DNA from 3 places in the Vibrio algivorus genome. Region 2 is predicted to be linked to each of the others. Evidence: predicted binding sites of a transcription regulator. Region 2 holds the regulator's gene; each other region holds the start of a gene.
What was found. Region 2 encodes PurR, which represses purine synthesis genes. Its sites were predicted from a motif close to TNANGNAAACGTTTNCNTNA; they were not measured.
Positions count from the first base shown of each region.

Region 1: the regulator PurR is predicted to act here: its motif matches at 2,171-2,190, upstream of purL (phosphoribosylformylglycinamidine synthase).
Region 3: the regulator PurR is predicted to act here: its motif matches at 1,381-1,400, upstream of metK (methionine adenosyltransferase).

Region 1 is NZ_BSPV01000009.1:106,520-113,554, forward strand. It holds gene QQJ93_RS12860 (hypothetical protein) at 4-144, opposite strand; gene mltF (membrane-bound lytic murein transglycosylase MltF) at 442-1,884, opposite strand; gene purL (phosphoribosylformylglycinamidine synthase) at 2,345-6,241, shown strand; gene QQJ93_RS12875 (hypothetical protein) at 6,422-6,775, shown strand; partial or broken gene QQJ93_RS12880 (phosphoribosylformylglycinamidine synthase subunit PurQ) at 6,832-7,035, shown strand, end outside.
Region 2 is NZ_BSPV01000004.1:246,300-253,334, forward strand. It holds gene QQJ93_RS06865 (ABC transporter permease) at 1-1,644, opposite strand, end outside; gene QQJ93_RS06870 (ABC transporter substrate-binding protein) at 1,664-2,824, opposite strand; gene purR (HTH-type transcriptional repressor PurR) at 2,947-3,951, opposite strand; gene elyC (envelope biogenesis factor ElyC) at 4,166-4,963, opposite strand; gene cmoM (tRNA uridine 5-oxyacetic acid(34) methyltransferase CmoM) at 5,076-5,867, shown strand; gene mukF (chromosome partition protein MukF) at 5,900-7,035, shown strand, end outside.
Region 3 is NZ_BSPV01000006.1:199,999-207,033, reverse strand. It holds gene metK (methionine adenosyltransferase) at 1-1,116, opposite strand, end outside; gene tkt (transketolase) at 1,606-3,600, shown strand; gene epd (erythrose-4-phosphate dehydrogenase) at 3,722-4,765, shown strand; gene QQJ93_RS09930 (phosphoglycerate kinase) at 4,997-6,160, shown strand; gene fbaA (class II fructose-bisphosphate aldolase) at 6,354-7,035, shown strand, end outside.

The DNA of each region.
Region 1 (7,035 bases), on a different contig from region 2:
TAACTAAACCACTTCAGACCAGAAAACGTAAGAGCGATGACGCCATAGTACCTGTTTCTTATTGTTGGCTAGCATACGTTTTCTACGAGTGGTGTTAGCTTTATTACGAACAAGACGATTCATTGTTTTCTTCTTAGAGAACATGGTTATGCCTCCTTAATATTTATCTATATTTTTCGCACTTGAAGCAGTAGCTTTGCTGACGACATTCATTTGTCTCACTGCAACTCCAATTACTTTTTATTGAACTCATTTATATCGTTTTTTTATGACGTAACAATGACAGTTGTAGCACAGTTTATTTTTTCCAGCTAATCATTTTTAACAACCTAATTTGTCCTTTTCAATTATTAATTAGCTTGGTTACCTACCAATCATAAAAAGCCCCAATAATTAGCATTAACTAAGTATTGAGGCTATTTTTCATATGTTTGAGCTGTATTACTTAATTGGTGGTGATTCTGCTATTTCGCTGGTATTTGATTCAGCTTCACTGACCGTCGGTGGAATGACCTGAAAATCATCTTCTTTATCATCAGAATTTACCGGTTGATTTTCTGTTTCGTAACCAATGATCGTTTGGTAATAGCGACGAATGTTTTCTACGTAATTCTTTGCTTCATCACCTCGAGCAAATCCGTAACGCGTATATTTGTAATAACCCGGAATTCGCAATTTAGGTAGTCTTTCTTTTACATCTGTCCAAGAATCAGGGTTACCTTTTTCATGCTGAGTAATACGTCTGGCATCCATTACATGGCCATAACCTACGTTATAAGAAGCAAGGGCAAACCAAATTTTTTCATGTTCAGGAATGGAATCTGGGATGCGTTTAATGACACGTCGTAAATATTCAACACCACCACGAATAGATTGAGATGGATCAAGGCGATCTTCAACATCAACCATTTTGGCGGTTGATTGCGTTAGCATCATCATTCCTCGCACACCGGTCGGTGACTTAGCGTAAGGATTCCAATGTGATTCTTGATAAGACAAGGCGGCAATTAAACGCCAATCAAATTCTTTAGAATAAGTTTGGAATAACTTTTTATATTTTGGCAGTTTACTATCTAATGAGCGAATAAAAGCACGCGTATCGACATAGTCAAAACTTTGAATATGACCAAAATATTTTTCTTCTAAGCTAGCCAATTGCCCTGATTGGTTGAATTGACCAAAGAACTCTAAGATTAATGCATATAAAGAGTCATCATTGCTTTTTCGCATAAACCATGAAATAGGTTGATCATCTGTTAATTCAAATGCTAAAGCTAAGTTAGGGTGAAGCCTTTGAGTGATCGAAAGTGATACTGAATCTACCACCGTAAAATCAATTTTGCCTTCTGAAACATCCTTTAATAAGTCTGTGTTATCTTCGGTATTGGTGCTCGTCCATTTTAAGTCTGGATGAATCTTACTAAGTTGCTGCAAGGTGTATTCATATTGAGAGCCTTTAACTACGTGAAGTTCGGCTTTTTTATCGATCAATTGTTGTAAATTTCTTGGTCGCCAAGTGCCTTTTTTATAAATCACTTGCTGACTAACGTAGTAGTACGCTGGGCCAGCATTGAATTTTTTTAAGCGGTCGGGGGTGTGGCTTAGCCCCGCGGCAACAATATCAACCTCGTGGTTTTCTAAAGCAGGTAGTAGTCCGGTGAGATGGTAAGCGGGTTTGATTTCTAGTTTTACACCAAGCTGATCGGCAAATTTTTTCGCCAACTCGTATTCCAAACCGGTTTGACCATCAGGACCAATAAAATAAGAAAGTTGATTATTTAAGGTGCCAACTCGCAAAACCCCGCGTTCTTGGATCTTTTCTAAGTCAGTCATTGATCTGCTATTTGGTTTACATGCGGTTATTCCTATAAGAATAAATAGCATGAAAACCAAACGCTTAAAGTTGGAATGAGAACAAAGTTTTATCAAAAGGAAATCTCACAAAGCCATTAGTAGCTACTTTATACCAAATGGTGACCATATCAGCAAAAATTGAAAGGGATTATATATTCTTAGTACTTGAAACTGCAGCTTTGTTGATGATGCTCATTTCCCTCTCTTTTATAGATAAGACATAGGCTAATTATTCTCAAGGGGGGGTCATTCACTTGTCGCCTCACTGTAACTTTAATTGCTTTGGATGTAGTGCAAATGACTTTTATTGAAAAAAATACGCAAACGGTTGCTTTTGGTGTTACGTCGACTTGGAAATTACTCTATAATACGCCGCAAAAGGCTAGGTGAAATTGAAATCCGCTTTATATATTCAGTTATGGACGATGTACTCTGAACGGATTTCAATATCACTTTTCTTTTTTAACAACTGCTAAAGAGACCTAAGCACATGAGAATTTTGCGTGGTTCCCCCGCTTTATCCGAATTTCGTGTCAACAAGCTTTTAGAGCTGTGCCGTGAATTGAACTTACCTGTGTCTGGCATCTATGCGGAATTTGCGCATTTTGCAGACCTCACTTCTGAACTGAACCCTCAAGAGCTTTCTAAGCTTGAAAAGTTACTGACTTATGGTCCAACCATTGAAGATCATGAGCCGCAAGGTCTACTTCTGCTTACCACACCTCGTCCGGGTACTATTTCGCCTTGGTCATCTAAAGCGACTGATATCGCTCATAATTGTGGCTTAAACCAAATTAAACGTCTTGAGCGTGGCACTGCCTATTATGTTGAATCTTCGGTTGAGCTATCTGAATTACAACTTCTTGAGTTAAAAGCTTTATTACATGATCGCATGATGGAAGTAGTATTTAGCGACTTTGAACAAGCATCATCCTTATTCCAAGTGGCAGAGCCAGCACCATTAACCGAAGTCGATTTACTTTCTGGTGGCCGAGTTGCGCTTGAAGAAGCCAATGTTTCACTTGGGCTTGCGTTAGCTGAAGAAGAAATTGAGTACCTGGTTGAAAGCTTTACGCAAAAGTTAAAGCGTAACCCGACTGATATTGAATTGATGATGTTTGCTCAAGCGAACTCTGAACACTGCCGTCACAAAATCTTTAATGCTGATTGGACGATTGATGGTGTGGATCAAGAAAAATCACTGTTCAAAATGATTAAAAACACCTTTGAAGTGACGCCAGATCACGTGTTGTCTGCTTATAAAGATAACGCAGCGGTCATGACGGGCTCTACCGTTGGCCGTTTCTTCCCTGATCCCAAAACACGCCAATACGGTTACCATCAAGAACAAGCTCATATCTTGATGAAAGTAGAGACCCATAACCACCCAACCGCCATTTCTCCTTGGCCAGGTGCTTCTACTGGTTCTGGTGGTGAAATTCGTGATGAAGGCGCAACCGGTATTGGTGGTAAGCCAAAAGCGGGTTTAGTCGGCTTCTCGGTATCTAACCTTAAGATTCCAAACTTCGTACAACCTTGGGAAACTGATTTTGGTAAACCAAGCCGTATCGTCACTGCGTTAGATATCATGCTAGAAGGCCCATTAGGTGGCGCGGCATTTAACAACGAATTCGGTCGTCCTAACTTATTGGGTTACTTCCGTACTTATGAAGAGAAAGTCAATTCTCATAACGGTGAAGAAATTCGTGGTTACCATAAGCCAATCATGCTGGCTGGTGGTATGGGGAATATCCGCGATGAGCACGTTCAGAAGAAAGAAATTCCTGTTGGCGCAAGCTTAATTGTATTAGGTGGCCCAGCAATGAACATCGGTCTTGGTGGTGGTGCGGCGTCTTCTATGGCGTCAGGTCAATCTGCGGAAGATCTCGATTTTGCTTCCGTTCAGCGCGAAAACCCAGAAATGGAACGTCGTTGCCAAGAAGTGATCGACCGTTGTTGGCAGTTAGGGGATGAAAACCCAATTGCCTTTATCCATGATGTGGGTGCGGGCGGTATTTCTAACGCATTACCTGAATTGGTGGATGATGGCGAACGTGGCGGCATTTTCCAATTGCGTGACGTGCCAAATGATGAGCCAGGCATGAGTCCATTAGAAATTTGGTGTAACGAATCTCAAGAACGCTATGTAATGGCAGTAGCGCCAGAAAATATGGACGTATTTGATGCGATTTGTAAGCGCGAACGTGCTCCTTATGCTGTGGTTGGTGTGGCAACTGAAGAGCGTGAACTGAAACTGGAAGATTCTCATTTTGACAATACACCAATCGATATGCCTATGGATGTTCTTTTAGGTAAAACGCCTAAAATGCACCGTGATGCCAAAACGTTAAAAGCCAATAATCCAGCCATTGATCGCAGTGGTATTGAGCTTAATGAAGCAGTAGACCGCGTACTACGTCTTCCAACTGTGGCAGAGAAAACTTTCCTTATCACTATTGGTGACCGTACGGTGACGGGGCTTGTGGCTCGTGATCAAATGGTCGGTCCTTGGCAGGTACCAGTTGCCAACTGTGCAGTAACCGCTGCAAGTTATGATTCTTACCACGGTGAAGCGATGTCACTTGGTGAGCGTACACCAGTAGCATTACTTGATTTTGGCGCATCAGCACGTTTAGCGGTGGGGGAATCCATCACTAACATTGCAGCCACCGACATTGGTGATATTAAACACATTAAATTGTCGGCTAACTGGATGTCTCCAGCCGGTCACCCGGGTGAAGATGCCGGTTTATACGAAGCGGTAAAAGCGGTCGGTGAAGAGCTTTGTCCTGCATTAGGTTTAACCATTCCTGTTGGTAAAGACTCAATGTCGATGAAGACTAAATGGCAGCAAGATGGTGAGCAGCGTGAAGTGACATCGCCGTTGTCATTGGTGATCACTGCATTTGCTCGTGTTGAAGATGTACGTAAAACAGTGACACCTCAACTTCAAGTGACGAAAGGCGACACTAGCCTGATCTTGGTTGATTTAGGTAATGGCAAAAATCGTATGGGCGCGACGGCGCTGGCGCAAGTTTACAAGCAACTGGGTGATAAACCTGCCGATGTAGATAACGCTGAGCAGTTAAAAGGCTTCTATACTGGCATGCAGTCTTTGGTTCGTGACAATAAGCTTTTGGCTTACCACGATAAAGGCGATGGTGGTTTATTTGTTACTCTTGCTGAAATGGCGTTTGCCGGTCACTGTGGTGTGAAGGCAAATATTGATGCTTTAGGTGAAGATACTTTAGCTGCATTGTTCAATGAAGAATTAGGTGCGGTAATTCAGGTTCGCAATGACGATCTTGAAGTTGTTCAAGCTGTGTTAGCTGAAAATGGCTTAGCATCTTGCTCACACGTGATTGGTTCAGTTGATGCATCGGATACGGTTTGCATTGCTTCTGGAAATACTGTGGTACTTGAGCGTAACCGTACGGAGCTTCGCACCATTTGGGCAGAAACTACCCATAAGATGCAAGCGATGCGTGATAACCCCGCTTGTGCCGATCAAGAGCATGCCGCGAAAGCAGACAACAGCGATCCGGGCTTAAACGTTAAACTGAGCTTTGATATTAATGAAGATATTGCTGCTCCTTATATATCGACTGGCGCTAAACCCAAAATGGCGATTTTGCGTGAGCAAGGTATTAACTCTCACGTTGAAATGGCGGCAGCGTTTGACCGTGCAGGCTTTGACGCGACAGACATTCACATGAGTGACATCTTAACCGGCCAAGCGGCATTAGAAGAGTACCAAGGCTTAGTCGCTTGTGGTGGTTTCTCCTACGGTGACGTACTTGGTGCCGGTGAAGGTTGGGCGAAGTCGATTTTGTTCAACGACAATGCTCGTGAGCAATTTGCTGCTTTCTTTGAGCGCCAAGATACGATCTCTTTAGGTGTGTGTAATGGTTGTCAGATGTTATCAAACCTACGCGAACTGATTCCGGGCGCAGATTTATGGCCACGTTTTGTGCGCAATGAATCCGAGCGTTTTGAAGCTCGCTTTAGCTTAGTGGAAGTACAAAAGTCGCAATCTGCCTTCTTTGACGGTATGGCGGGCTCACGTATGCCTATCGCAGTTTCACATGGTGAAGGTCGTGTTGAAGTGCGTGATAACCAGCATCTACAAGCGATTGAAGATTCTGGTACGGTGACACTACGTTACGTGGATAATATGGGTAATCCAACTCAACAATATCCGAATAACCCGAATGGTTCACCTAATGCGATTACAGGCTTAACAACGACTGATGGTCGTGTGAGTATTATGATGCCTCACCCAGAGCGTGTGTTCCGCAGTGTAGCGAACTCATGGCATCCAGAGGACTGGAATGAAGATAGCCCATGGATGCGTATGTTCCGTAATGCACGTAAGCATATTGGTTAATCGATTTTCGTAGCTTGAGCGCTTCGCTTCTCGTTACTTGAAAAAGCTAAGCAAGCATAAGACGGTCACTTCGGTGGCCGTTTATGCTATCTATTTCACAAAAAATAATATACGTCTAATCAAATACTGATGAGTTAAGTATATTTGTATGATGAATGCTTTTTTAGGGCTGCGGCGTATATGAATATAATCCTTATTGTTATTTTCTCATTTTTAATTACTTCTTGTGCGACGTCAAAACAAATACATACATCCTCAGGAAAAATTGGCCATAGTATTGATTGCTCAGGTGGAGCCCTTAATTGGGGGATGTGTTATGAGAAGGCTGGGAATTTGTGTGGTAAAAATGGGTATAATATTATAAATCAAGAAGGTGAAACCGGGGCCGTAATTACAGGTAGTCAATATGGTATTTATGGTGGTTCTGTAACTTATCGGACCTTAGTTATAGAGTGTAAAGGTGAAGTTAGATATATAAATACTTCAAAAGAACCTGAAAAATCATCACACAATGATGACTATTTTTTTGAGTAAGTATTTTTTGTATTTATACGCTATTGTTATTTTCTATATAACTATTTAATTAACTGCAATTTTCTGCTTTCTTTGAGCGCCAAGATACGATCTCTCTAGGTGTGTGTAATGGTTGTCAAATGCTATCGAATCTACGCGATTTAATTCCTGGGGCTGATTTATGGCCACGTTTTGTGCGCAATGAATCCGAGCGTTTTGAAGCTCGCTTTAGCTTAGTGGAAGTACAAAAGTCGCAATCTGCCTTCTTTGACGGTATGGCG
Region 2 (7,035 bases):
GATAAGCGCTAAGCTGAAAAAAGCAAAGGGTAGAATGGCCTGCCATAAAGCATAAAGAGCAACGACTCTACGATCATGGCCACTGGATAATGCAACGGCTTCTGTCGTCAATGTGACAACTCTTCCAGAGCCTAACATTAACGTTGGTAAATATTGCGCTAGGCTCACGCTCATACCCATCGCCCAAGCAAATAATATTCCGCTGACTAATGTACGCAACTTTATGGCGAAAAAGACTTTAACGGGTGAAACACCGAGGCTTACCGCAGTTTGGGATAGTCGGTTAGGGTAGCTTTTCCATGGCCCATCCAAAGATAGGTAGACATAGGGAAAAACAAAAAATGTATGCGCCCAAATTACCCATAGCCAATAATGTTCCTGATTAATCCAAAGGGTGGTGATTTGTAAGCCAAATAGTAAAGAGAGCTGAGGGATCAACATAGGTAAGGCAATCACATACATAGGAATATGATAACGAAAATGCTGGCGATACTCATGAGCAATGAGAGCAAGAACAAGAGCCATTCCTGCGCTGAATAAAGCTAGCCAAACACTGGTTAAAATGGTGTCTTGAATATATGGCCATTCATTTAACCAAAACCGAGTGCTCCAAAAGGTAGGGAGTAGATTTGGATAAGACCAGCGTAAGGCAAATGTCCAAATGATCATTACCGGAATAGTCAATAAGCTAATGCTTGCGATGAGGTGAAAGAAATAAGGCCTGACACCCAAGGAAGCATTTCGGCCAGAGGTTAACCAAGTTCGGTATCCCCCTAGTACTAAGCGTTCTGTTAGCCAAATTAAGCCAATTAAAATAGAACACAAAATAAACAAGAGAAAAGCACCCGCTGCCGCCCTTGGAAGTTGAGATAAATCTGGATCGTTAAACCATTGCCATACTAACACTGCAAATGTAGGAGGGTGAGTTGGGCCTAAAATCAAACTAACATCAACCACCGAGCAGGAATAAGCCATGATAGCGAAAAGAGGAAAACGCATGTGGCGTAGCCATTGGGGAAAAATCGCTTTCCACCATGATTGAGCAACAGAGTATCCCAAACCTTGTGTTACTTGCAGTGTTTGTTTGACTTTTAAGTTATTCAGTATTGCGACACTCATTAATAACAAAAAAGGCGTTTCTTTGATTGCTAATGCAAGGGCTAGACTAATACCAATATTGTCTTGTAGTGAGTAAATCCAAGTAAACCATACATGGGGAACCCCTGAAGTATCACTAACCATGAAGCTAAAAAGACGGGCTAACCAACCAGTATCAGAAAATAAGAATAAGAAACCAACCGCAAAAGCGACATGAGGTAATGCGAGTATAGGGGATAAAAGTTTTTCAATTCGCTGCCATGAATGGCTTCCCCAATAGGCTTGCAAAATAGCAAAGGTCATTATGACGGCAATCACTGTACTGACAACCGCGATCATTATGGTTTGTAAGAGAGAACGCTCAACCCCCGGCCAACTGATAGCTGAAATAAATCCATCCAAGGTAAAGATATTTAGACCAAGCGGCGGAATGAAACCAAAAGCAGGGATTACCATGCCTAACACCCCCGGAAAAAGGGGGAGAAAGCAGATCAAAATCACCAGTAAATAACCGATGCTTAGCATACGTCTTTGCTTGCTTTGCATGAGCGCCCTTAATTCGTTGTTATTGGCTATATCGCTCAATCCAAGCCTGTTCTAGTGCGGTTTGCCAACTAGGGTGAGGCTCTTCAATTGAGGGAAATAACATCGTTTTTTGAGCACTGCCTGTTAAGTATTTGGTTTGCAATACTGATGGGTCTCCCCAGACATTGATATCACCTTTACGTGATTGTGCTTGAGGGTTGAGTAGAAAGTTAATTACGACTAATGCCCCTTCTTTTGCATTAGCGTTCCATGGGATGGCAAGAAAATGAATGTTAGACAATGCGCCATTTTTCCATGCATAGGTTTTCGTTGTTGGGGCTAACTTACCGCTTGCTTGGGCTGAAAAAACTTCATTTGGGTTGAAGGTAAGAGCAATATCAATTTGATCATCATCGAGCAATTGCAGCATTTCAGGTTGAGTGGTTGGGAATTGGCGGCCTTGTTGCCATAAATAAGGTTGAATAGCATCTAAGTAATCCCATAAAGGTTGAGTTACTTGAGTAAATGAGTCTTCATCAACGGGCTTAGATAGCGCGCTCTTTTCATCAGAAAGTTCGATAAGTAAGGCTTTTAAAAAGCTAGTGCCATGAAACTGAGGTGGCTTAGGGTAGGTAATACGCCCAGGGTGGTGTTTTGCATAATCGAATAATTGTTGTGCTGACTGTGGGGGTGTCGGTAACTTTTTCTGATCATGAATATAGACTAATTGACCCACCCCCCACGGCGCTTCTAATCCTTCTGTTGGTTCAGAAAAATCATTAGTGACAGGGAGACTAGAGTCGACTTTTTTCCAATTTGGCAAGCTTGAAACGAAAGGGCCGTAGAGTAATTGGTTATTCTTCATTGATTTGAAATTTTCACCATTGATCCACACCATATCGACACTACCACCAGAATGTTTTCCAGCAGTTTTTTCAGCGAGCAGGCGAGTGGTGGTTTCGGAAATATCAGTGACCTTAACGTGGTGAAGTTCAATGCCATACTTTTGTTTTACTTGCTTTGCTACCCAACGAAGATAGTCATTAATCTCTTGGCTACCACCCCAAGCATTAAAGTAAACATCTTGTCCTTTTGCTCGTTGTTCAACTTGTTGCCAATCTAACTGGCTAATGGAGATATCTTTAGCAGAAGAAAGCAGTGGCAGAGTGATCAAAATGAAGCTAAGTAGCAGACGTTTCATGTATATCCTTATACAAAGTTAGGTATATCAATATAGACAGATGATCCGCCTAAAAAATTTCAATAAAAAAACCAACGACATCAGCGCTGGTTTAGTTATTCGTTACTCGGCTAAGAATACTACTATTTCAATGTTTTTACCGAAGAGCGTTCAATAATCTCAGGGAACATCTCAAATGTCTGCTTAGCATGATTTTTATCTTTAATACGCTCTAATAAAATCTCTACCGCATTCTTACCTAGACGACGTTTTGGCTGGTGAACTGTCGTTAAAGGTGGTGAGAAGTAAGGTGAAATATCAATGTTATCGTAACCAATAACCGAAATATCTTCTGGTACTTTCATGCCTTTTTCTTGTAAGCGGCTCATTAAGCCGAGTGCCATAATATCGTTAAAGCAGAAAACGGCGGTTGGTTTTTTCTCCATAGCAAGAATTTTATCTGCAGCGATCACGGCGGTATCACACTCAAAGTTACCTTCAAGTAACCACTCTTCTGGAAGCGTTAAACCGTCTTCCGCTAATGCGCGTTTGCAGCCAGAGATGCGTTCTTTACAGGCAACTTTTTCGAAGTGACCACTTAGACAAGCAATATCTTTGTGACCTTGAGCCATGAGGTAACGAGTTGCTAAATAGCCACCTTCTTCAGAGTTATCGATGATCTTATCTGCTTGAGAGCTTTCTGGGCCCCAATCCATGACGACCTTAGGAATATCTGGGTGACCATCTAGCATCTCTTGTAAATCAGCATCTAAGTCTGAACACATCACTAAAAGGCCATCAACACGTTTGCCAGCTAACATACGAATATAATCACGTTGTTTATCTGCACGGCCACCAGTATTACAAAGGATCAGAGTGTAACCTTTGCGGTAACAATAGCTTTCTACGCCATCTACTACTTCGGCAAAAAATGGATTAGTTGACTGCGTTACTAACATACCAATGGTGCTAGTGGTATTGCATTTCAGACTACGGGCAACAGCGCTTGGGGCATAATTCAGTTCTTTCACTGCGGCCATGACTTTTTCTTGAGTTGCTTCTGCAACAAAACGAGTCTTATTGATGACATGTGACACTGTGGTGGTAGAAACACCTGCAATACGTGCGACATCTTTAATTGTAGCCATAGTGAATTTCCTTTATGCCGACGTCTTCGCCGGATTTATTCTAATCTAAAAAGATAAAAGTCGCCTTTAATCAGCGACTTAATTTTATTCTGTATTTTATGAACTACGATTTTAGTCTTAAATGCCATGACTGACAATCAGATATGGCATTTTTATGACAAAACAAATACCGCACGTTAGCAGCAACGTTATCGATTGCTCGCGTATTATCTCGTTACTCTAACGTTGTAGCCGTACCGGAATTCTTCTGGTTACTTAGTGTGTCGCGTAAAGAAGACCACCATCGACCAAGCTGCTCATACCAATAACGTTCACTTTGCTCTAGATATTTCGCTTGTGGAGAATATTTATCCCATGGCTGTTTAATATCATCAAAAGCTAAGTAATTGGTCGGTGCAGGGATAGGTTCAAGTCCTGCTTTGTTAAACTCACCAATAGCACGTTTCATGTGACTGGCAGAGGTGATCAGTACCATACGTTTATCAGCAACAAAACCTGCCGCTTGATGCGCTTCATCCCAAGTATCTTGAGCACTTTCTAATAGAATGATATCGGATTTTGCTACGCCTAATGAAACAGCAACATTCGCCATCATTCGTGCATTACTTACCGATGTGCCACCGTTATAACCAGACAAAATTAATTTTGCTCCAGGGTAGAGGTGTAAAATACGAATACCTTCCGCAAGACGCATCAAACCATTGCGAGATAGTTCCGAAGTTGCTGGAATATCGTTATCAACAATATGGCCACTTCCTAATACCATGACATAGTCAATGGCGCCATCTACTGGCACAAAAGCTTTATAAGCACGCTCAGTTGGTTTCAATAATGAGGTCGAAATGGGTTGGAAAGAAAATAGAAAGATCCCCATTAAAGAAACAAAAGTGAATAAGCACCCTAAGCCGCGTTTGTAGGTGAACATAATAAGAAATAAGCCAATAAAACCTATAATCAACAAGGCAGGCAAAGGCATAAGCAGAGCACCAATTAATTTTTTCAATTCAAACATTTTAAATAGTCCAAAAATTCATCATTCAGCAGGTAAAACGGAGTAATTGCTTTATTCCTGTAATTGCTGTGACAGAATACACGCAAAATTCAGTTATCTTAAATGAAAAAAAATGGACAATGATCGAAATTTCGATGATATCGCGCATAAATTCGCCAAAAACATCTATGGTTCCGATAAAGGCGATATTCGTCAAGTGATCCTTTGGCAAGATATTGAGCAAGCTTTAGACCGTTTACAACAGAAAAAAGACGTTCTATCTGTATTAGATGCAGGAGGCGGTTTAGCTCAAATGTCGCAAAAAATTGCTCAGTTAGGGCATCAAGTCACGTTGTGTGATATTTCCAGTGAAATGTTGGCGTTAGCTAAGCAAAATATTGATAATAATGGATTATATTCACAATTTCGCTTTGTTCATTCTGCTATTCAACATCTCGATGAACACTTAAGTGAGAAGTCGGATTTAGTGTTATTTCATGCTGTGATGGAATGGTTGGAAAATCCGCAGCAAGTATTAGCAAGCTTACTTGAAAAGGTAAAGCCGGGCGGCATCATTTCAGTGATGTTTTATAATCACCACGGTTTGGTTTTGAAAAATGTAACTTGTGGTAATATTCCTCACATTTTGCAGGGAATGCCACATCGTAAGCGCTTTAAGTTGCAGCCTCAACATGGCTTATTACCCGAAGAGGTCTATCAATGGATAGAATCTGCAGGCTTCGACATTTGTGGTAAATCAGGTATCCGATGTTTTAACGACTATATCGGAAACCAACAATACATGGGCGAGTATGGGCCAGAAGATGTGTTGGCATTAGAACAGCAGTTATGCCGCACAGAGCCTTATCTTTCTCTTGGGCGCTATATTCATGTGTGGGCGCAAAAGCCTCAGGCTGCCGAATAGTCTGAGAGTCATTAGTAAATACAGGAATGATAATGAGTGAAATAACTCAATCTTCACTTCAACCGTTGACAAGTAGACAACCGCTTGAGGGCAAAACGATAGGTGAACAACCAATCGATGAGCTGGTCAGCTGGGTGAAGCAACATGACTTTTCATTGAACCTTTCTTCTGAGCGATTAGCTTTTTTGATTGCGATTGCCGTATTAAGCAATGAAAAGTTCGATGAAGAGCTTGGCGAGGGTGAATTGCATGATGCATTCAAAATCGTCACTAACATGTTTGATGAAACCGGTGAGGCTTCGGCATTTCGTGCCAACAATGCGATCAATGAATTGGTCTCCCAAAGGTTAATGAGCCGCTTTGTCAGTGAGCTCAATGACGGGGCAAGCATTTATCGCATGTCGCCACTAGGCGTTTCTATTACCGATTACTACGTCCGACATCGTGAATTCTCAAAGCTTAAGTTATCCATTCAGTTGTCTATGGTTGCCGATGAAATGTCGAAAGCCGTCGAGGCCGCTAATCAAGCTTCCGATGTTACGCAATGGCAAAAGCATGTTTATGGCGTGCTGAAATATTCGGTAAATGAAATTTTTGATCGTATCGATTTAAATCAGCGTGTTATGGATGATCAGCAAGTGGAAATTAAAAACCAAATTGCTGAACTACTAAACCAAGACTGGCGTGATGCGATCAGCAGTTGTGAAAGCTTACTGACTGAAACGTCGACGACTCTGAATGAACTGCAAGATACACTACAAGCGGCTGGGGATGAACTACAAACTCAGCTTCTTGATATTCAACAGCTTATCTATGGTCAAGAAGGTTTAGATTTCATTGATGCTATTTTGTTTTCACTGCAAACCAAACTCGACCGTATTGTTAGTTGGGGCCAGCAAGCGATAGATTTATGGATTGGTTATGATCGCCACGTACATAAATTTATTCGTACTGCTATCGATATGGATCAAAACCGAGCCTTTAGTCAGCGCTTACGTCAGTCTGTGACGGATTACTTTGATATGCCGTGGTATTTGACCTACGCCGATGCAGAACGTCTGAGAGATATGCGTGATGAAGCCATGTTATTACGTGATGACGAAGTGACGGGGACGATTCCAGATGAAGTGGAATATGAAGAATTAACGACTGTTGATGATGAGCTGAG
Region 3 (7,035 bases), on a different contig from region 2:
GTCCGTTGCTTCCCATGGGAATTCATCACGACCAAAGTGGCCATAAGCAGCCGTCTTCTTGTAGATAGGTTGAAGTAGGTTCAACATTTCTTGTAGGCCGTATGGACGTAAGTCGAAGTGCTGACGAACTGCTTCGATAATGATGTCTGATGGTACTTTCTCTGTACCAAACGTTTCTACCATGATAGAAGTCGGCTCAGCTACACCGATAGCGTATGAAAGTTGAATTTCACAACGATCCGCAAGGCCTGCTGCTACGATATTTTTTGCTACATAACGCGCTGCGTAAGCGGCTGAACGATCAACTTTTGATGGATCTTTACCAGAGAAAGCACCGCCGCCGTGACGAGCTGCACCGCCGTAGGTATCTACGATGATTTTACGACCAGTCAGACCACAGTCACCCATTGGACCACCGATAACAAAACGACCGGTTGGGTTGATAAAGAATTTTGTTTCTTTATTTAGCCATTCAGAAGGCAGTACAGGTTTGATGATTTCTTCCATTACTGCTTCACGTAGATCAGGGGTAGTAATTGAATCACAGTGCTGAGTTGATAGTACGACAGCATCGATACCAACAATCTTTCCTTGATCGTATTGGAAAGTTACTTGAGATTTTGCATCAGGGCGTAAGAAATCAAGTTTGCCGCTTTTACGTACTTCAGCTTGCTTTTGTACAAGTAGGTGAGAGTAAGTAATTGGGGCTGGCATCAATACTTCTGTTTCGTTACATGCATAACCAAACATAATACCTTGGTCGCCAGCGCCTTGATCTTTAGGGTCGGCTTTATCAACACCTTGGTTGATGTCTGGAGATTGTTTACCGATGGTATTTAATACAGCACAAGAGTCTGCATCAAAGCCCATATCAGAATGAACATAACCAATTTCGCGAACGGTTTCGCGGGTAATTTCTTCAATATCAACCCAGGCTGAAGTTGTGACTTCACCGCCAACCATTACCATACCGGTTTTTACGTAAGTTTCACACGCCACACGTGCTTTAGGATCTTGCTCTAGGATTGCATCCAATACTGCATCAGAAATTTGATCAGCAATTTTATCAGGATGACCTTCAGATACAGATTCTGAAGTAAATAAATGCTTAGCCATGTGTGAGTGCTCCACTGTGAATCATGCCAATTCATCGCTTGATGAATGCAGTTAAGTTAGAAAAGACGCGTTCTTGTATAGCTAATGCTATGAATCGCGTCTTTTTAAAAACAATAAATTCTGTAGGTGTTTCTACATCTAGACGTCTATTCTAGTTTTGATTGGTCGAATTACAAGCCTTTTTTCTCTTTTTGCTATTTAGTTGTCTTAAAAGTGAGATAACGGAGGTAGAGAAAATGTTTATTAATTTGCCTTTCTCTCTATTGACGTATTCGATTGCGTTCCCATAATGTCGGGCATTGAGGGGAAATAATGTGACAATGCTAAAAAAGCAAAAAAAATAACCCCAAAAGAGAAAATATCAAGTGGTTAACGTTTGCAGTCATGCAGTCGCTTTGCGACAATACCACGCAGAATTAAAAGTGAGTTGAAGTATTCGGCAAGCTTTCCCAACCTTAATAAATCGCTTATGCAAATCCAGGAGCAGACATGACGTCTCGTAAAGATCTAGCAAATGCAATCCGCGCACTTAGCATGGACGGTGTTCAACAGGCTAATTCAGGCCACCCAGGCGCCCCAATGGGCATGGCCGATATCGCTGAAGTTCTTTGGCGTGGTCACTTGAATCACAACCCACAAAACCCTGAGTGGTTTGATCGCGACCGTTTCGTGCTTTCAAATGGCCACGGTTCGATGCTGATTTACTCTTTGCTTCACCTTTCTGGTTATGACCTTCCTCTTTCTGAACTGAAAAACTTCCGCCAATTGCATTCAAAAACGCCAGGTCACCCTGAGTATGGTTATGCACCTGGTGTTGAAACGACTACTGGCCCACTAGGTCAAGGTATCACCAATGCTGTTGGTATGGCGTTAGCTGAAAAAGCATTAGCGGCTCAGTTTAACCGTGAAGGCCACGATATCGTTGATCACTTTACTTATACATTCCTAGGCGATGGCTGTTTGATGGAAGGTATCTCACACGAAGCGGCTTCTTTAGCTGGTGTGCTAGGTCTAGGTAAATTGGTTGCATTCTGGGATGACAACGGTATTTCTATCGATGGTCACGTAGAAGGTTGGTTTGCAGATGATACACCTAAACGTTTTGAAGCGTACGGTTGGCATGTAATCCCAGCAGTTGATGGTCACGATGCTGACGCAATTGAAGCAGCGATTGCAGCTGCGAAAGCGGATCCTCGTCCAACGCTTATTTGTACTAAAACAGTGATCGGTTTTGGTTCTCCAAACAAAGCGGGCACGCACGATTGTCACGGCGCGCCACTAGGTGCTGATGAAATCGTTGCAACTAAAGCGCAACTTGGTTGGGAACACGGTCCATTTGAAATTCCTTCAGATATTTACGCTGAATGGGACGCAAAAGAAGCGGGTGCAGCAAAAGAAGCGGCTTGGAATGAAAAACTGGCTGCTTATGAAGCGGCTTACCCTGAGCTTGCGGCAGAATTCAAACGTCGTATGGCGGGTGAGCTACCTAAAGAGTGGGAAGAAAAAGCAAGCGCTATCATTGCTGATCTTCAAGCAAACCCAGCTAACATTGCATCACGTAAAGCGTCACAAAATGCACTAGAAGCATTTGGCCAAATTCTACCTGAGTTTATGGGCGGTTCTGCGGACTTAGCACCATCGAACTTAACTATGTGGTCTGGTTCTAAATCTTTGACTGCTGAAGATGCCTCAGGCAACTACGTACACTACGGCGTACGTGAGTTTGGTATGACGGCTATCATCAACGGTATCGCACTACACGGCGGTTTCATTCCTTACGGCGCAACTTTCCTAATGTTCATGGAATACGCACGTAACGCAATGCGTATGGCAGCCTTGATGAAAGTGCAAAACATCCAAGTTTACACCCACGATTCAATCGGCCTAGGCGAAGATGGTCCAACTCACCAACCGGTTGAGCAAATGGCTTCTCTACGTATGACACCAAACATGAGTACATGGCGTCCATGTGACCAAGTTGAATCTGCTGTAGCTTGGAAACTGGCGATTGAGCGTAAAGATGCGCCTTCAGCGTTAATCTTCTCTCGTCAAAACCTAGCACAACAAGAACGTACTGCTGACCAAGTAGCGAACATCGCGAAAGGTGCTTACATTCTGAAAGATTGTGCAGGCAAACCTGAGCTAATCTTGATTGCAACAGGTTCTGAAGTTGAGCTAGCGGTTGAAGCTGCTGCGCAACTTTCTGCGGAAGGTAAACAAGTACGCGTCGTATCAATGCCATCAACCGATGCATTTGATAAGCAAGATGCAGCTTACCGTGAATCAGTATTACCATCAGACGTAACGGCTCGTGTTGCAATTGAAGCGGGTATTGCGGATTACTGGTTTAAGTATGTTGGCCTAGACGGTCGCATCATCGGTATGACAACATTCGGTGAGTCAGCGCCAGCGGGTGAGCTATTTAAAATGTTCGGCTTTACCGTTGAAAACGTAGTTGAAACTGCGAAAGAGTTAATTGCTTAATCCTTTAAGGTTTAGATAATTGAAAGATGAAAGCCGGGCATGATTGCTCGGCTTTTTTAATGCGTATTAAAAGACGATGAGGTAACATACTGCCACTTTAGATTGATGCCACGGAATGATTATGCTCAGAATTGCTATTAATGGATTTGGTCGAATTGGACGCAGTGTATTGCGCGCTTTATATGAAAGTGGCAAAGATCAGTCGATACAAGTAGTGGCCATTAATGAACTTGCTGAACCCGAAGGAATGGTACATCTTCTGCAATACGATTCGAGTCATGGTCGTTTTTTCAAAAAAGTTACCCATGATCAAGAGCATCTTCTTATTCATCACAGCGATAAGGGCGAGTCAAGTTTTGATTCGATTCGTATATTACACCTCTCTGATGCCAAGCTTCTGCCTTGGAAAGATCTCAATGTCGATATCGTTTTAGATTGTACTGGTAAGTTTGGATCGCAAGTCGATGGGCAATTGCATATTCAAGCTGGAGCGAAACGAGTGTTGTTTTCTCATCCAGGTGGTAATGATGTCGATAACACGATTATCTACGGTGTGAATCATGAAACATTGGCTGCTGAACATCATGTGGTTTCGAATGGTTCTTGTACGACTAACTGTATTATTCCAGTGATTAAAGCATTAGATGACAGTTTTGGTATTGAGTCTGGCACTATCACCACCATTCACTCTTCTATGAACGATCAGCAAGTGATTGATGCTTATCACTCCGATTTACGCCGTTCTCGGGCCGCTAGCCAATCTATCATTCCTGTTGATACTAAACTTCATTTAGGTATCGCAAGAATTTACCCTAAATTTGCTGATAAATTTGAAGCAATTTCAGTTCGAGTGCCTACAATTAATGTCACAGCGATGGATTTAAGTGTCACAGTTCACAAAAATGTCAATGTTAATGACGTAAATCAATCTATCGTAGAAGCATCTCGTTGTACATTGGGCGGCATATTGGATTACACCGAAGCGCCTCTGGTTTCGATTGATTTCAATCATGATTCGCATAGTGCGATTGTTGATGGCTCGCAAACTCGTGTTAGCAACCACCGTTTAGTTAAAATGCTAGTGTGGTGTGATAACGAATGGGGCTTTGCCAACCGAATGCTCGATACTGCCTTAGTAATGGGTACAATGATTGACTCAAAATAAGATTTTTGCGACGAATAAATAGTCGATTTATTATTTTTTAGCTTGAAATAATAAATAGTCGCCCCCAGTATATTGGGTAATGAAATGATTAGCCCTGTGCGGTTTACAGGAAAGCGATTTAGTCGCTAAGCTGAATAGAAATTGCTAGATAAGAAATTTGATTATTGGGCATTATGCCCGGTGATAACGCTTTAAATATTTTTAATTTCACTAACATTGAGAGGACAAATAATGTCTGTAATCAAGATGACTGACCTGGATCTTGCAGGTAAACGTGTATTCATTCGTGCTGACTTAAATGTGCCAGTAAAAGAAGGTAAAGTAACTTCAGATGCTCGTATCTTAGCGTCTTTACCTACGATTAAAACTTGCCTAGAAGCTGGCGCAAAAGTAATGGTGACTTCTCACCTAGGTCGCCCAACTGAAGGTGAATACAACGAAGAGTTCTCTCTGCAACCAGTTGTTAACTATTTAAACGATGCACTAGATTGCGACGTTAAATTAGCAAAAGATTACCTAGATGGTCTTGAGCTTAATGCTGGTGAATTAGTGGTTCTTGAAAACGTTCGCTTTAATAAAGGCGAGAAGAAAAACGAAGAAGAACTATCTAAAAAATATGCAGCACTTTGTGACGTATTCGTAATGGATGCATTTGGTACGGCTCACCGTGCTCAAGCATCTACTCACGGTGTTGGTATGCATGCACCAATCGCTTGTGCGGGTCCTCTTCTTGCTAACGAGCTTGAAGCACTAGCTAAAGCAATGGACAAACCAGCTCGCCCAATGGTTGCTATCGTTGGTGGTTCTAAAGTATCGACTAAGCTGACTGTTCTTGAATCTCTATCTACAGTAGCTGACCAATTGGTTGTTGGTGGTGGTATTGCAAATACATTCATCGCAGCTGCAGGTCACAACGTTGGTAAATCTCTATACGAAGCTGACCTAGTTGATACCGCTAAAAAGCTAATGGAAACTTGTGCAATCCCAGTTGCGACTGATGTTGCATGTGCAAAAGCATTTGATGAGAACGCTGAAGCAGAAATCAAGCACGTTTCTGAAGTTCAAGATGACGATATGATTTTTGACTTAGGTCCAGAATCTACTGCAGCACTAGCTGAAATTCTAAAAGGTGCAAAAACTATCCTTTGGAATGGCCCTGTAGGCGTATTTGAATTCAAAAACTTTGAAGCGGGTACTCGCGGTATTTCTGAAGCAATCGCAGCTTCTGAAGGCTTCTCTGTTGCTGGTGGCGGTGACACACTAGCGGCTATCGACAAGTTTGGTATTAAAGCTGATGTATCTTACATCTCAACGGGTGGCGGTGCTTTCCTTGAGTTTGTAGAGGGTAAAGTATTACCTGCAGTTGCTATGCTTGAAGAGCGTGCAAAAGCATAATGTTCCAAAATAAGGCGGGAGAATATTCTCGCCTTTTTTACGTTTGTAGATTTTTATCTGTTGCGTAGATCACACTATGTGAATTGAGGCGGTTTGTTGCTACAATGCCCCCGTTATCAAGCAAACGTTTATTTCATTAACGATTTCGTTCTCTGAACGGGATTTTAAACGATAGAAAAATAGGACTAAACCCATGTCTAAGATCTTCGATTTTGTAAAACCTGGTGTTATCTCTGGTGATGACGTACAGAAAGTTTTTGAAGTAGCAAAAGAAAACAACTTTGCACTTCCAGCGGTTAACGTTGTTAACACTGACTCTGTAAACGCAGTACTAGAAGCAGCAGCAAAAGTAAAAGCTCCAGTAATCGTTCAGTTCTCTAACGGTGGCGCTGCTTTCTTTGCTGGTAAAGGCGTTAAGCTTGAAGGCCAAGGTGCACAAATCCTAGGTGCAGTTGCTGGTGCGAAATACGTACACGCTGTTGCTGAAACTTACGGTGTACCTGTGATCCTTCACACGGACCACGCTGCTAAGAAACTTCTTCCTTGGATCGACGGTCTACTAGACGCAGGTGAAAAACACTTCGCTGAAACTGGTAAGCCTCTATTCTCTTCTCACATGTTAGACCTTTCTGAAGAGTCTCTAGAAGAGAATGTTGAAACATGTGCTAAGTACTTAGAGCGCATGGCTAAAATGAACATGACTATCGAAATCGAACTAGGTTGTACTGGTGGTGAAGAAGATGGTGTTGATAACTCTGATATGGACGCATCTGAGCTTTACACTTCTCCAGAAGACGTTGCATACGCGTACGAAAAACTAAACGCTGTTAGCCCACGTTTCACTATCGCGGCTTCTTTCGGTAACGTACACGGTG